DNA from 2 places in the Paenibacillus sp. FSL K6-2393 genome. Region 2 is predicted to be linked to the other one. Evidence: riboswitches for the same ligand, from Rfam matches in the RefSeq annotation. Region 2 holds a riboswitch; the other holds the start of a gene.

Evidence for each region. Region 2 has a riboswitch for ZMP and ZTP ahead of MHI14_RS22745 (DJ-1/PfpI family protein). Riboswitches for the same ligand answer to the same signal wherever they lie in the genome.
Region 1: it holds a riboswitch for ZMP and ZTP, as region 2 does, so the genes downstream of both, MHI14_RS02750 (TIGR01440 family protein) here and MHI14_RS22745 (DJ-1/PfpI family protein) in region 2, are expected to answer to the same signal.

What each region holds. Positions count from the first base shown of each region.
Region 1 is NZ_JBBOCU010000001.1:639,649-647,221, forward strand. It holds gene spoIIR (stage II sporulation protein R) at 1-286, shown strand, start outside; gene MHI14_RS02735 (L-threonylcarbamoyladenylate synthase) at 468-1,706, shown strand; gene MHI14_RS02740 (manganese efflux pump MntP) at 1,882-2,442, shown strand; gene MHI14_RS02745 (low molecular weight protein arginine phosphatase) at 2,501-3,073, shown strand; ZMP/ZTP riboswitch at 3,170-3,251, shown strand; gene MHI14_RS02750 (TIGR01440 family protein) at 3,393-3,986, shown strand; gene glyA (serine hydroxymethyltransferase) at 4,243-5,490, shown strand; gene upp (uracil phosphoribosyltransferase) at 5,914-6,543, shown strand; gene wecB (non-hydrolyzing UDP-N-acetylglucosamine 2-epimerase) at 6,582-7,573, shown strand, end outside.
Region 2 is NZ_JBBOCU010000001.1:5,162,387-5,169,959, forward strand. It holds gene MHI14_RS22725 (SDR family NAD(P)-dependent oxidoreductase) at 97-861, opposite strand; gene MHI14_RS22730 (class I SAM-dependent methyltransferase) at 909-1,628, opposite strand; gene MHI14_RS22735 (VOC family protein) at 1,849-2,232, opposite strand; gene MHI14_RS22740 (GNAT family N-acetyltransferase) at 2,388-2,861, opposite strand; gene MHI14_RS22745 (DJ-1/PfpI family protein) at 2,873-3,175, opposite strand; ZMP/ZTP riboswitch at 3,203-3,284, opposite strand; gene MHI14_RS22750 (GNAT family N-acetyltransferase) at 3,340-3,855, opposite strand; gene MHI14_RS22755 (YfiT family bacillithiol transferase) at 3,890-4,414, opposite strand; gene MHI14_RS22760 (GNAT family N-acetyltransferase) at 4,462-5,001, opposite strand; gene MHI14_RS22765 (hypothetical protein) at 5,010-5,549, opposite strand; gene MHI14_RS22770 (cupin domain-containing protein) at 5,571-6,011, opposite strand; gene MHI14_RS22775 (sporulation protein) at 6,197-6,970, shown strand; gene MHI14_RS22780 (hypothetical protein) at 7,066-7,350, opposite strand; gene MHI14_RS22785 (DMP19 family protein) at 7,414-7,573, opposite strand, start outside.

The sequences.
Region 1 (7,573 bases), 4.5 Mb from region 2:
GTATGGGGGTACCGTCTATCCTGCCGGAGATTATGAAGCGGTTCGGATTACGCTGGGCGAAGGAAAAGGTCAGAACTGGTGGTGTGTGTTGTTCCCGCCGTTGTGCTTCATTGATGCAGGGACCGGGGATGCACTGGCGAAACCTTCAACGGTATCGGCCGCAGCGGCTGAACCAGGAGATGCCGAGGCATCTGTGCAGGGAGATACACCGGCACCGGAAGCAAGATTCTTTCTGTGGGATATGGCTGTGAAACTGTGGAGTTGGGTAACTGGATTGTTCGCATAACAACGTATTTATATTATAACAGAGGGCGACTTCGATTCAGGGAGCTGCCCTCTTAATATGAATTAGTGGTGAATTTCCGGGCGAAGTTTGAAGGGCATCCGAGTTGGGACAGGTATGTTATAATTACTTATATTGAATATGGATATGAACTAACCTACTTGAAACTTAGGAATGATGATATATGAGCAGAGAAAACGAACCTGTGCAACACACCTCTGAGTTGAGGAATATTAGAGAAGATCGCGAGATGAAAACTCCGGGAGAGCTGGTCACCGAGATATGGGATGTACGTGTTTTGTTGGCCGCGGAGAATGATCATGGAATGGGTAATATTGAATTGTTGGGTATGAAAAAGGGGAGCGCCGATCAACAGGCGCTCGCCGACTTGCAGGCTGCCGCAGCCTGCATTCGTCAAGGTCAGACGGTGGCCTTTCCGACCGAGACGGTCTATGGCCTGGGTGCTAATGCGCGTAGCACAGCAGCCGTGGAGGCTGTATTTGTCGCCAAAGGCCGACCTTCCGACAATCCACTGATTGTGCATATCGCGCACCGTGACCAGTTGGATGCGCTGGTCACGGAAGTGAACGAAACGGCGGAAGCGCTGATGGCGGCCTTCTGGCCGGGACCACTGACGCTGGTGCTGCCGGTTAGGCCGGGGGCGGTGTCCCCACGTGTCACCGCCGGTTTGGACACGGTGGCCGTGCGCATGCCGGACCATCCGGTGGCCTTGCAGTTGATCGCGGCGGCGGCGTGCCCTGTGGCTGCGCCAAGCGCCAATCGCTCCGGGCGGCCAAGCCCGACACTCGCGTCTCATGTGCGCGAGGATCTGTATGGCCGCATCGGCGGCATTGTGGACGGCGGCCCCACCGGGGTGGGCGTCGAGTCCACTGTTGTGCAGGTCGGTGACGACGGTACCGTCACCATCCTGCGTCCTGGCGGCATTACGGCGGAACAGCTGTCCGCCGTTGCCGCCCGTGTCGCCACGGACCCCGCGCTACTCGCGGAGGGGACCGATGGCGTGGGCAGCCCGGCGCCGCGCTCGCCGGGCATGAAGTACACGCACTACGCACCCGCAGGGGCGCTGTGCGTGGTAGAAGGGCCGCCCGCAGCGGTGGCGGCCTGGATCAGCGCCGCCCTCGCAGAGGCGGCGCAGCGCGGAGAGCGCACCGCGGTGCTGGCATTCGCCGAGCACGCGGAGCAGTACCGCGCCGATGCCGTGTTCTCGCTGGGCGACGCCAGCGAGCTGGAAGAAGCAGCGCGCCGGCTATACGCCGCGCTGCGCAGCTGCGATGAGCAAGGCGCCACATATATTGTGGCTGAAGCCTGCTCACGCGAAGGGCTGGGAGCAGCCGTTATGAATCGGCTGCTCAAGGCTGCGGGTAACCAACTCATACAAGTTGGCAACCAGCAATCCTTTTAATCTCTCCTGATCATACAGTCAGGAGAGTAATCACTCTTTTTCCAAAACAAAATCAAGATTCTATAAAGCCAGCATCCAACCATAGAAACGTCGCCGTTTGCCTTTCATCGGTCATGTTTAGGTCCTTGTCCGCATATCGTGTACAAGAACCTTTACGTGACTTGGGGGTATGGGGATGTGGGATGTGTCTGCCCATGTAGGGCAGTTGGTAACCATTTTGATCATGGCTGTTGCGCTTGGCCTCGATGCGTTCTCACTCGGAATCGGAATTGGCATGAAGGGCATTCGGCTGCGGGATGTATTGCGAATCAGTATTGTAACAGCGCTATTTCATATCATCATGCCGCTCATCGGCATGTATATGGGCAAATACGTCAGCTCCCTGCTCGGCGACATTACGACGTATGCGGCAGGTGGATTGCTTGTTTTGCTGGGTGCTCATATGATTCTGAATGCATTCCGTGAAGGCGATACAAAGCTGGTGGACCACCGTTCCCTGCTCGGCGTTGTTTTGTTCTCCCTCAGCGTAAGTGTGGATTCGTTCTCCGTTGGCGTTTCCTTAGGGATGTTTAGCAGTGATCTGATCTTAACCGTACTTGCTTTCGGCGTTTGTGGCGGGGTGATGTCGGTTATGGGTCTGCTATTAGGCCGTCGGGTGAGCCAGAATCTTGGGGATTACGGCGAAGCTATTGGTGGCGCAATCTTGCTTGCGTTTGGACTTTTGTTTATATTTTAGAATAAAACTTGAGATATCATATCATTTGCATCATATGTAAAATGGGGAGGCTAACACAATGAAACATATTTTATTCGTATGTACAGGAAATACGTGCCGCAGCCCCATGGCAGAGGGGCTTTTGCGAAAACTGGCATCAGAGCGTGGCATTCAGGTAGAGGTTCGCTCTGCAGGTGTGGCAGCAACGTCGGGTATGCCGATCTCCCGTCATGCGGAAGCAGTGTTGAGAGATCATAACGTTGAAGGTCCACCTCATTCCACACAACTTAGCTCTAACCTGGTAGGTTGGGCCGATCTGGTTCTAACATTAACACGGAGTCATAAGCAACATGTCATGCAGGTATTTCCCGATTCAGTCCACAAAACCTATACATTGAAAGAATATGTGGAGGATGATGAACAGGTATTAAGTGATGTTCAGGAGTTGGACAGCCTGTTTGCAACGCTGGAGATGAAACGTGCCCTTGGGCAAGAGATCCTGGCATCGGAGCGTGAACGAGCCATTGAGATTAGACAACGAATCCCAAGTTTCGACATCTCCGATCCATTTGGGGGAAGTCGTGATGATTACAATATAGCTGCAGCTGAGATTCGGACTGCATTGGACCGGCTTTTGGATAAGCTGGGATAATTCTGATCCTGCGGGGCAGGTTATAAAAATAGGACATGTGATGTAAATTAACCGTTGATTTTAGACGCGGGTTGTTTTATGATGAAGGGGAAAACAGGGATCCGGTGTAACTGGCGACGAAGTGGGCATAACCACGATGGAGCACCGGAACAAACGGCCGGTCGCCTGGGCAAAAGAGCAATTCTGCGTTACCCGCAGACTGCTCTTTTTTTCGTCTTTCATCTGATTATTCGCTATAATAGTACCTGAGATGCCGTGCAAGAATACGAAGGACAACCAAGAGACAGCGGGCATGATTTTATCGGGAGGCGATGATAGGATGACTATAGAGTTAGATTCGGAACAACCCGGATTGCAGGAACAGACCGCGTCTATTCTGCATGAACTGGCGCTTGCTGGACAGCTTGGGCCTGGACAGATCGTTGTGATCGGTACAAGCACAAGTGAAGTCGCAGGCGCTCGGATTGGTACGAGTGGTGCCATTGAAGTGGCACAGCAGCTTCTTGCGGGTATACGCGAGGTGCAGGAGGAATTCGGTTTTGATACGGTATTCCAATGTTGTGAGCATCTGAACCGTGCGCTGGTAATGGAACGTTCTGTGCTTACTCGTCTTGGATTGACCGAGGTTGGTGCAGTACCCGTGCCCAAGGCCGGAGGTTCAATGGCATCCGCAGCATATCGTTCGCTGACCGATCCATGCCTGGCTGAACATGTGCAGGCCCATGCGGGACTGGACATTGGGGAGACGATGATTGGGATGCATCTCCGGCATGTAGCCGTACCCTATCGTACAGCGCTCCGCTATGTTGGAGATGCACGTGTGACCACAGCGTTGACTCGTCCGAAGTTGATTGGCGGCGAACGCGCGGTGTATCGTATGGAAGAACAACCAGATTCGACATTTTGTGACTAACATATAAAGCGAGACTAATTGGGTTACACTCCTGACTTTGATTGCATCACCATCTTCCGATCGCTGTTATCTCCAGATTTTTTTATTCCCTATTTGAAGGGGAAATCCGGTGATAGCCTATGCTTCCGGAGTAGCTTTCTAAAGAAAGCTTTTTGGCGACTACTTCGTTTCTTCAGATTGGTGTTGCACTCGCCGTTTTTGTGTAAACATTAGTTTCACTTTATAAATTCACTTATAAACTGGGAGGAATTTAATCATGGAACAATTGCGCAAGAATGACCCGGCAGTACTGGAAGCGATGAATCTTGAACTGAAACGTCAACAGAACAACATCGAACTGATTGCATCCGAGAACATCGTAAGTGAAGCAGTAATCGAAGCATTGGGATCTGTTCTGACCAACAAGTACGCTGAAGGATATCCAGGCAAACGTTACTATGGCGGTTGTGAGCATGTGGACATCGTTGAAGACATCGCGCGTGATCGTGCAAAAGAATTGTTCGGAGCAGAACACGTGAATGTTCAACCTCACTCCGGTGCACAAGCGAACATGGCAGTTTATCTTGCAGCGTTGAAACCTGGTGATACTGTACTTGGTATGAACCTTGCCCATGGTGGACACCTCACACACGGTAGCCCGGTTAACGCATCCGGTTTGCTGTACAACTTTGTAGCATACGGCGTACAGGAAGATACATTCCTGATTGATTATGATGAAGTACGCAAAGCGGCTTTCAAACACCGCCCTCGTCTGATCGTTGCAGGTGCAAGTGCATATCCGCGTACCATTGATTTTGAAAAGTTGGCTTCCATTGCCAATGATGTAGGTGCTTTGTTCATGGTGGACATGGCTCACATCGCAGGACTGGTTGCTGCTGGTTTGCATCCAAACCCGGTTCCACATGCGCATTTCGTAACAACAACAACACACAAAACGCTGCGTGGACCTCGTGGTGGTATGATTCTGTGCCGCAAAGCGTGGGCAGCAGCGATTGATAAAGCCGTATTCCCTGGTTCCCAAGGTGGACCTCTAATGCACGTGATCGCTTCCAAAGCGGTAGCATTCGGAGAAGCTTTGCAACCTTCGTTCAAAACATATGCACAGAACGTTGTGAAAAACGCACAGGTTCTGGCTGAAACACTGATCGCTGAAGGATTGAACATCGTATCCGGTGGTACAGATAACCACTTGATGCTGATCGACACACGCAGCGTGAACATCACTGGTAAGGAAGCTGAGCATGTGCTTGATTCCATCGGTATTACCGTGAACAAAAATGCAATTCCATTCGACCCTACAAGCCCGTTTGTAACGAGTGGTATTCGAATTGGTACACCTGCTGCAACTTCCCGTGGCATGAACGAAGAAGCTATGGTAGCGATCGGTAAGATCATTGCCAAAACACTGAAAAATCCAAAAGATACAGCGAAGTTGGATGAAGCTCGTGCAGAAGTGACTGCACTGACAGACCAATTCCCGCTCTATACAGATCTTAAATACTAAAAAACTTTGCTCATGCTGCTTTCTTTTGAGTTTTGATAAATTGGAATACAAAAGACGAAGCTGGCAGAATGCAACCGGAGAAGCGAAGCGCTCGCCTTTATCCCATGATTTTCTCCTTTTATAGGAGAATCAAAAAAATCAGGGGATAACAGCGATCGTAGGTGCAATCTGTTTGCGGAGCATCACTTGTATTCATATTTTTCCCACTCAATGACATAACAGCATGAGCAAAACAGGACCGGATGATCATTTTCCGGTCCTGTTTTTTATAGGATTCGGTAATCTGTAATGATTGGGTGCCCTTTGATGGTGTAATTCGTTGTTGGTGATGATATAATATACAGGATTTATCGAGCCCATGAATGGTGGCTAGGTATATTTGGAAATGCTTAACATGAAGAACTTACCGGAGGGACAAATTAGATGGGAAAATTAGTAATATGTGATCACCCTTTGATTCAACACAAACTGACGTTTATACGCGACATGCGTACGAATACGAAAGATTTTCGTGAATTGGTGGATGAAGTAGCAACGTTGATGGCTTATGAGATTACAAGAGATGTTGAACTGGAGACGATTGATGTACAGACACCTGTAGCTGCAACACAAGGTAAAGTCATCTCTGGACGTATGCTTGGACTGGTGCCGATTCTGCGTGCAGGACTCGGAATGCTGGATGGTGTTGTGAAATTGTTGCCAGCGGCAAAAGTTGGACATGTTGGTCTGTTCCGTGACCCGGAAACACTGCAACCGGTAGAATACTACACCAAACTGCCTACAGACGTAACAGAGCGTCAATTGATTGTAATTGATCCGATGCTGGCAACGGGTGGTTCGGCAATTGCAGCTATTGACGTGCTCAAAAAACGTGGCTGTACCCAAATCAAAATGATGAACCTGGTTGCAGCACCGGAAGGCGTAAAAGCTGTGCAAGATGCACATCCCGATGTGGACATCTATGTAGCAGCATTGGACGACCGTCTGGATGATCATGGTTATATCGTTCCAGGGCTTGGAGATGCAGGAGACCGTCTATACGGCACTAAATAAGCATATTGCATGCGGAGTAGAAAAGGGGCTTTGCTCGAATGTCCAACAAAATTAAAGTCATGACGATCTTCGGGGTGCGTCCGGAAGCCATTAAGATGGCTCCGCTTATTTTGGAATTGCAAAAACACCCTGAGTCTATTGAATCTATTGTTTGCGTAACTGCGCAGCATCGCCAGATGTTGGATCAGGTACTTGAAGTTTTCGACATTAATCCCGATTATGATCTGGATGTGATGAAGGACCGTCAGACATTGAATGAAATTACAATTCGTGTACTGGGTGGTCTGGAGCCGGTATTGGCTGAAGCGAAGCCGGATATTGTACTGGTTCACGGGGATACATTAACTACCTTTGTGGCGAGCTACGCAGCATTCTTGCAACGGATTCAGGTAGGGCATGTGGAAGCGGGGCTGCGGACGTGGAACAAGCTGTCTCCATATCCGGAAGAGATGAATCGTCAGCTGACGGGAGTACTGGCTGATCTACACTTTGCGCCTACGGATTGGTCTTCTTCCAATCTTGCCAAAGAAAATAAATCGGAGTCTAGTACGTACGTCACAGGCAACACGGTAACAGATGTGTTTCAATATACAGTACGGGAGGACTACACACACCCGGTACTTGATTGGGCCCAAGGCAAACGCCTTGTGCTGATGACAGCTCATCGCCGTGAATCTCAAGGCGAGCCTCACCGCAACATTTTCCAGGCCGTCAAACGGATTGCCGACGAATTCGAAGATATTGCCATCGTGTACCCGGTGCATCCAAGTCCTGCTGTGAAGGAGCCGGCTCACGCGATTTTGGGGAATCATCCCCGTATTCAATTAATTGATCCACTAGACGTGGTGGATTTGCATAACTTTTACCCGCACACTCACTTGATTTTGACCGATTCAGGCGGTTTGCAGGAAGAAGCGCCTTCGTTTGGTGTGCCTGTGCTCGTATTGCGCGATACAACAGAACGCCCGGAAGGTATTGAAGCCGGAACGCTGGAATTGGTAGGTACCGAAGAGGAACGTGTGTATGAACG
Region 2 (7,573 bases):
CTTCCAATCGCTGATTCCAGTGTACAGGGAAGTTGGGATTATATCAAAAGGTATCCATACTTCGTAAAGAAAACGAGACGAAATACATATATCATATTAGCTCTCAATACTGTGTATAACATGGTTTGCATCAAGGTGTTCGTCCATCCGCTTGATCAACTGCATCGCCACATCTCGTGGCGATCTTAATTGGCCTGCTTCATATACTTGATTGAACATACCTGCAAGAGCGAACTCCTCTGTACTTTTGCCTCGTGCAGCAGCCTGTAACTCCGTATCAACCATCCCCGGATCAAAAGCAATAATCTCAACAGGGTTCTGTCGGCCCGTTTGCTCCAAAGCTACGCATTGGGTGAACATGTTCAAGCCTGCCTTGGATGTACAATACACTGCCATTGATGGCGCGGGATAACTTGCCGAACCCGATGAGAGATTGACAATTTTACGTCTGGCGGACAGGTGATTCGTATGTTGAATAAAAGATGAACTCAATATCATTGGTGCTGCAAGACTGATGTTAAGACTCTGACTTATCTCTGCCGCACTGCATTGGTCTATGGGTCTTAGAGGCTCCAGCATCGCTGCATTATTAATGAGTCCAATGCAATCGGCTTCCTGAGACGGAATTACGTCCAATACACGTGTAACCACATCATCAATCCCGGTCAGGTCGGCTAGATCGTACTGAACATGGCGGTAACGCCCGCTCCATTCCTCGCTTGATTCCAACAGATCCGAACGTCCGCGTGAAATACCGTAAACGTAATCCCCCTTAGCCAATAATAACTCTGCAAGTTGTAAACCGATCCCTTTGGATGTACCTGTAATGATAAAGTGTCTTCTTCCTGTTCCTGTTTCCATTCCGAAACCACGCCTCCTCTATTTTCAATGATATAATTCCCCTACTCTTACGAGTTTTTCTTTCTCCACAACGTGGCCCAGAGAAAAGGTACACCAAAATACGGTTCATGCTGCTCCATCGCCTTCATCTCACGGAACTCCACACATTCGAAACCATCTTCCAGCATGTAGCGAAGCTTCTCCTCCGTGAATGCAAGACCACCTCGCATCGACTTCTCTTGATACACCTGCCAATCATTCATAACGATCTCCGGTCCACCAATATCGCCGTAACCAGGAGCAAAACAAGTCATTCCAAAGTATCCTCCAGGCCGGAGTGCATTGTGGATCATTTCTATGTAGGGAATGCGCTGATGAGGTAACAGATGGTGCAGACAACCCGAGTCGTAGACAAGATCATATTCTTGCTCTGGGGCCAGTTCGAACACGGAGCGACATTCAAAGTGCACGTCCAGTTGCTCTTCTGCCGCCCTCTCTTTAGCCCAGGCAATCGCTGTCTCGGAAAGATCATAAGCATCTACCTGATAGCCTTGGCGGGTTAAATACAACGCATTTCTGCCCGGTCCACAACCCAGTTCCAGTGCCTTGCCACCTGTCAGCAGACCTGCGTTCACATGAGTTACCAGATTCTCATCCGGTTTGTTTGGGAAAAAGGGGATGGGTCTGTTCCGATCCTCATAGAATGGCTCCCAAAATTGCTTGGCAGATCTGAAGTCCGCATCGAGCATATCATACAGATCCTGTACACTTTTAATCGTCTTTTCCACAACCACATTCCTCCTTAAATTCCCCACCCAAACCTTCATATCCGACTATTCATTTCTCGTAATTCTCATTAAATCAGCCACACTCTATTATAACATTTTTACCCATTAATTCTCTATTTTTCTTGCGTTTTTCTACTCCAAAACACAAGCTTTTTCCCAACAAAAAAACGACCGACATGGATGTCGATCGCTTACAATCGTAGCGGTTTTGGGTTGTAATTTACTTCGCCCTTTCCAAGACTGCAAAGTAATTTCCTTCGTTATCAGCAAAGTTGAAGACACGCCCGGTGGGCATCTCGACAATCTCTCCAACCGTTACATGTTTACCAGACAAGTCGGCATATAACTGATCCAGATTTTCGGTGAAGAACATTAACGAAGGTGTGCCCAGATTTACACCCGCCGACATCCGTTCGACGAACTCTTTGTCATGGAGAATAATACTCGTCTGCGAATCTGCGGTAGGCGCGATCTCAATCCATCTCATGCCTTCGTCAAGGTTTACTTCATCCACAATGTGGAATCCTGCGACTTCAGTCCAAAAAGCCAGTGATTCATCTTGATCATTGACATACAACATAATTTGGCCGACTTTGCTAAACATGGATCAATCACTCCTCTGATCATCTAATCTCTCAACATCCTGCTTATCATTCCTCAAATTCCAATAGAGTATAACATGCGGGACAGCTTTTTTATCATAAGTGGATTTATTTATGAGTATCAATCTTAAGTTATCAATGAATCTCCTGAAGTTACTTATAGTGTTTTAACAAGTGAAAGTCTATGAAACCCCGAGGTATAATAATTCATATCGATACTTTCCTTTTGAAAATTCATTCGTTCATAAAATACAAGCGCTGCTTCATTTTCTTCATGATCAAGTGTGTAAAGCATGACATCACTACATCCAAATTCAGCTATTTTAATGCATATTTTAGTAATAAGTGCACGTGCTACTCCCTGTCGAAGGTGCGATTTGCATGTAACAACGCCAACGATTTCATATCGATTAACAGTAGCCTGAAAGATATAACCAGCATGACCTATGACAACATCTGCTTCGTCAACCATGACATAATAAGCACTGATACGTTCATCCGTCATTTTTAAAAATGAATCCCAGCGCGCAGGATACTGATCGCGTATAAACGAAGGAAATTGAAAATCATGATCCGTCATCATTTTCAGCACTGCTGGCTGATCAATCGCTTGAAAAAGGCGAATAGTCATCTTTTTATCCCCTACCCCTTAGTGTGCATATAGATATCTTTTAAGTTACCGGCTTCATAATATGGATACTCTAGTTTTTGTTGAACTTGAAGGACGATCTCCGTAGACGTTAACATTTCGACCAAGTATAGTCCCAGATCAATGGAAGCCGTAACCCCCGCACCAGTTACGGTATTACCATCACGCACTACACGCGCTGAAATTACTTCTGCACAATAAGGAGTCAACAAATCATAAGCAGATGAGTTGGTAGTAGCCCTTTTTCCATTCAGGAAACCTGCTGCCCCCGCCAGTCCTTTCGTTCCCTGAATAATAAATAAAGTGTTTGATCAAAAGATCAAACACTTTTCCCAGGCGTACGGCATATAATATATGTGCTTCCTCGTGGTTCACTCCACGTTTACGCCAGTCACACACAACAGATATTTAACAACTAGTATACATGACATCTTTCATCACTGTATATATATGATGAAAATTATTGCGCGTCTTTTAACTTCTTCGTAAGATAAAGTACAACATCGTCGTCCATAATCGTTTCTTCACCCGGCTGAATGTAATGATCATGTTTGTGTACACCGTGACCGTCTGGTATGTACCCGCGATGGGCATATAGAACTTGCGCTTTGCCATAATCAGAAAATACGCCTACACCAATGCCTGCTACATCCGTTCGTTCCAGAATAACTTCCTCTGCTCGGTCCATCAACCGTGAACCAATACCTTGGCGCTGGAACTTCATCAGCACATTAAAATCGTTAATTTCGGGAATGCCTTGTTCCCTGAAAGACGGGTAGCTGGAATACCACAATACATTCACGTATCCGGCAAATTCTCCATTCAACTCGGCTACCAAGGTTACGCGCTCCCCATTCTGTTGTTCAGCCAAGTAACGAAGATACTGCTCAGCGAATCTCCCCCAACCCTGCTCCTGAAACGCCTTTGATATGATTACAGGATCGCTCTCATTTAATAGTCTGATATGTACACTCAATGATGAATCCTCCTTAAAAAGATATTTCTTCTTGCTATATTCCCAGTCTATCCCGAAGCGATGTGATGTGAGCAACATGGTGTTTGCCATGCCAAGCATACATGCCCAGATTATAATCCAGTCTTGTCGTTTCTTCCGATGAGGGATGATAAAATTGTTTGGCATAATCTGCATCTGTCAGCGCGTTTAACAGAAACACCCAACGACGATGGAGCGCATCCAGAATCTGAAGCGAGAATTCGACATCCAGGTCCCTTGAATCACTCAATTCAGCCCAGCGCTCTTCATAATAAGGCCGAATCGTTGGTGTATCCTCTGTCAGTGCCAACTTGAAACGAATCATACTGTTCATATGGCTGTCTGCCATATGGTGAATGACCTGTTTGAGCATCCATCCACCTTCTCGATACGGCAGACTTAATTGATCTTCACTCAATCCCTTTACCGCTTCTCGTGCGCGTTCAGGCAACTCAGCAATGTCCTGAATCCACTTCTCCCGCTGTGCCAAAGTAACTTCACCCGTGTGTACAAATGGTCCTATCGGAAATCTTTCATCCATCCATTATTCCTCCTTGTTTCTATGATTCAAATAACTTTTAACATTATCTAAGGAGCATATTCCATAAGCCAACAGTCTCTCATCTGTCCTTCATGCTGCTCATGTTTCTCCAACAGTTTAATCTTTTGGAAACCACATTTCTCGTAACAGGATATCGCTCGCAAGTTCCAGGATTGAGGGTCCATAACCACTTTACGGGCTTGTCTTTCATTAATCAGATAAGCCAGCATGGATTGCATCAACTGTGTACCAATGCCTTTATTCCAGTAGTCTACCTCACCAATAAACTGATCCGTTCCATAGATGATTTCATCCGTATCTCCATAACCATACTCCGTTCGTTCTTCTTCCTCAAGCTCATAGAACTGAATGTATCCAATCGGATGTCCTCCATACTCAACGATACAACGAGTAGCATCATCTTTCTGATTGTAAAAATGTTCTCTCACTTGCTCCAAATCATGCGGCCGATCACGCCCTTCATAGTATTGAAGAACTTCCGGGTCTGACAGCCACTTCACCAGATGTCGTTCATCTTCTGTGTCCAAGAAACGTACGGTGATTTCATTCGATTCATATACATTCATCATTCTGATTACTCCTTATTGATCTCCAGATTCTCACCCGTAACCCAACTTAGATCCTTCCCTAACAAATGTTCGTTGTGAACATAATACACCATGGGATTCTCAAGCGGCTGAGTCGTTCCATCCAAAGATCTGAGCGTTAACCGCAACTTGTAACTCCCTATCTCATCAGGTATCGCAAATCCTATCAGATTATCAGCTGATTTCATGGTTTTCCCCTGCGCCTTCAGATACTTTTCCAGAATGACTTGATCAAAATAGGAGCTGCCGACAGACGAAGGCATGTACCACGCATCATCTTGTTCTTCAGTAAATGTGACCCCTTCCCATCCTGGGACAACGGGATACACCATATGTTGATCCTTATCTTCTCTTTTTCGCGTTATCTCTAACTCTATCTCAACTGCATCCGTATCAATCTGCCTGATTGTGCCTGCCATCACAACATCCTGTGCACTCACACTTGGAATTACATAGCTGTATATGAGCAGAGTCACCAAGAGAATTATCGCTATTCCCGTAATCCAAAATATTGTACTTTTACGCATCTGTCTGATCCTCCCCTCTGGTTAATCATACTTCTGGAGTAGCTTCTTCTCTGTTAAAGATTGAGTTAACCTATCCAACTCAGGTGATGCCATCCAATCACTGGAGGTGTTCAATCCATGCTTAATGGTATGTATCGCGCTATGTGCAGACATGTATATATTATGGTGGACTCCAGGTTGGACAATGATGTGCTCTCCTGCACGCATCACTCGAATCGAAAACATCTGATCGTCTCCATAACTGGCATAAGCAATCCATCCCGATTGCACCACATAAAACTCCGTTAGATGGATATGTACATGACTGTTTTGCCATGCTCCGTGGGAAGAAGCAACGGTTCTACAATAATAACTGCCATCTTCTGCGATCATTTTATATTTCTGTTCCCCGTTCGCCATCTGCTCGAAGCTGGTTTTGACACCAGTCTCACCATATTTCTGTTCTGAGAATTCTGTGTTCAATCGCCTTCATCTCCTGACAAAAAATCCCTTTATTCTAACATTCGACATAGGTAAGTCGATTCTCCTGTTTGGATATGCGATATATCTTTGCTAAAATATGAAACGCTTCTCTTCCAGCTTCCGTATTAAGGTCGAAGCCGTATGTATCCCCAAATAGTAAACCATCTGATCTGGAGGTTGAGCGCATGTCATTTTTTAAGAAAATGTTAGCCAGTGTAGGTGTTGGAGCAGCCAAAGTAAATACGGAATTGCATACACCAGAGGTCACGCCTGGAGGAATCATCTCGGGGGTTGTGTACATTGAAGGTGGAGATGTGGAACAGAACGTAGATCGAATCTATCTTTCAATCAAAACCCATTACATACGGGAGCACGATGATCGTAAAGTAAAAGAAACAGCCGTTATAGCCAAATATCTGCTCACCGAAGGTTTCACATTACAGCCTGGAGCCAAATTGGAGAAAGACTTCTCATTTGACCTGCCAGAAAATCTGCCAATTACACTGCATCGTGCAGAGGTATGGGTAGAGACGGGCCTCGATATTTCAAGCGCTGTAGACCCCTCAGACCGGGACAGACTGCATGTTGTTCCTAGCAAAGACATGAACACCGTGCTCGATGCAATTGATATCCTTGGTTTCAAACTACGTGAAGTAACCAATGACTACGCACCAAAGCTGGGCGGCAATCTGCCATTTGTACAGGAATTTGAATTTGTACCAACAAACAAATTCCGTGGGCATCTGGATGAGTTGGAAGTGCTGTTCTATCCGATGGGCGATTCGCTGGAGCTGCTATTACAGATCGATCGCCGGTCTCGTGGGCTCAGTGGAATATTCTCCGAAGCCATGGGTACGGATGAGAGCTTTGTCCGCCTGCATCTGTATGAAAGACATCTGGCGCGAGGGACGCATTCTGTCGCTCAAGGACTGGAAGAAATCATTTCCAAACATATCTAATCTATAGTTTGTGTTAACGAATAAAAACCGTCCTCTATCAGACAAATCTGATGAAGGACGGTTTTTTGGTTGGTTCAGTTTCACAAGACAATACTTCAAGAACGCTGTGTCCAACGCTGCATTCCTGATCGAAGCCCGTAATATGCTGTGGCAAGCAAAACGAATCCGGCAACAACCATGATCATGGATGTTGTATCCCACCGAACAATAGTTCCAAAAGCAACCTTGGATTGCAATGGGTTACCGTAAGTAGCGGTGTTTGTCAGATCAGGTACGTAATTCATAGTCATGATCATTCCTTGAATGACATTCCAAGCTGCAAAACCGATGATGAATAACAGGGTAACCAGAACGGATTCCATCGCTAATCGTTTGTTCATGCTTGTCATTTACCTCCTCAATTATGGTTAGGAAGGATTGCTTTATACGAAGTCTCTTTCCATTTAATTGGACAAGATGTGCTGCATCTCCTGTTTTAGACGATCTTTATTTTCATCCACATATTGATACAGCAAGTCGAAGCTTTCTTCGTTATCCGATTGCATGCTCAAATTCGCGGCTTCCAGTTCAATCTGCTGTAATACCTCATGAATCTGTTCCCCG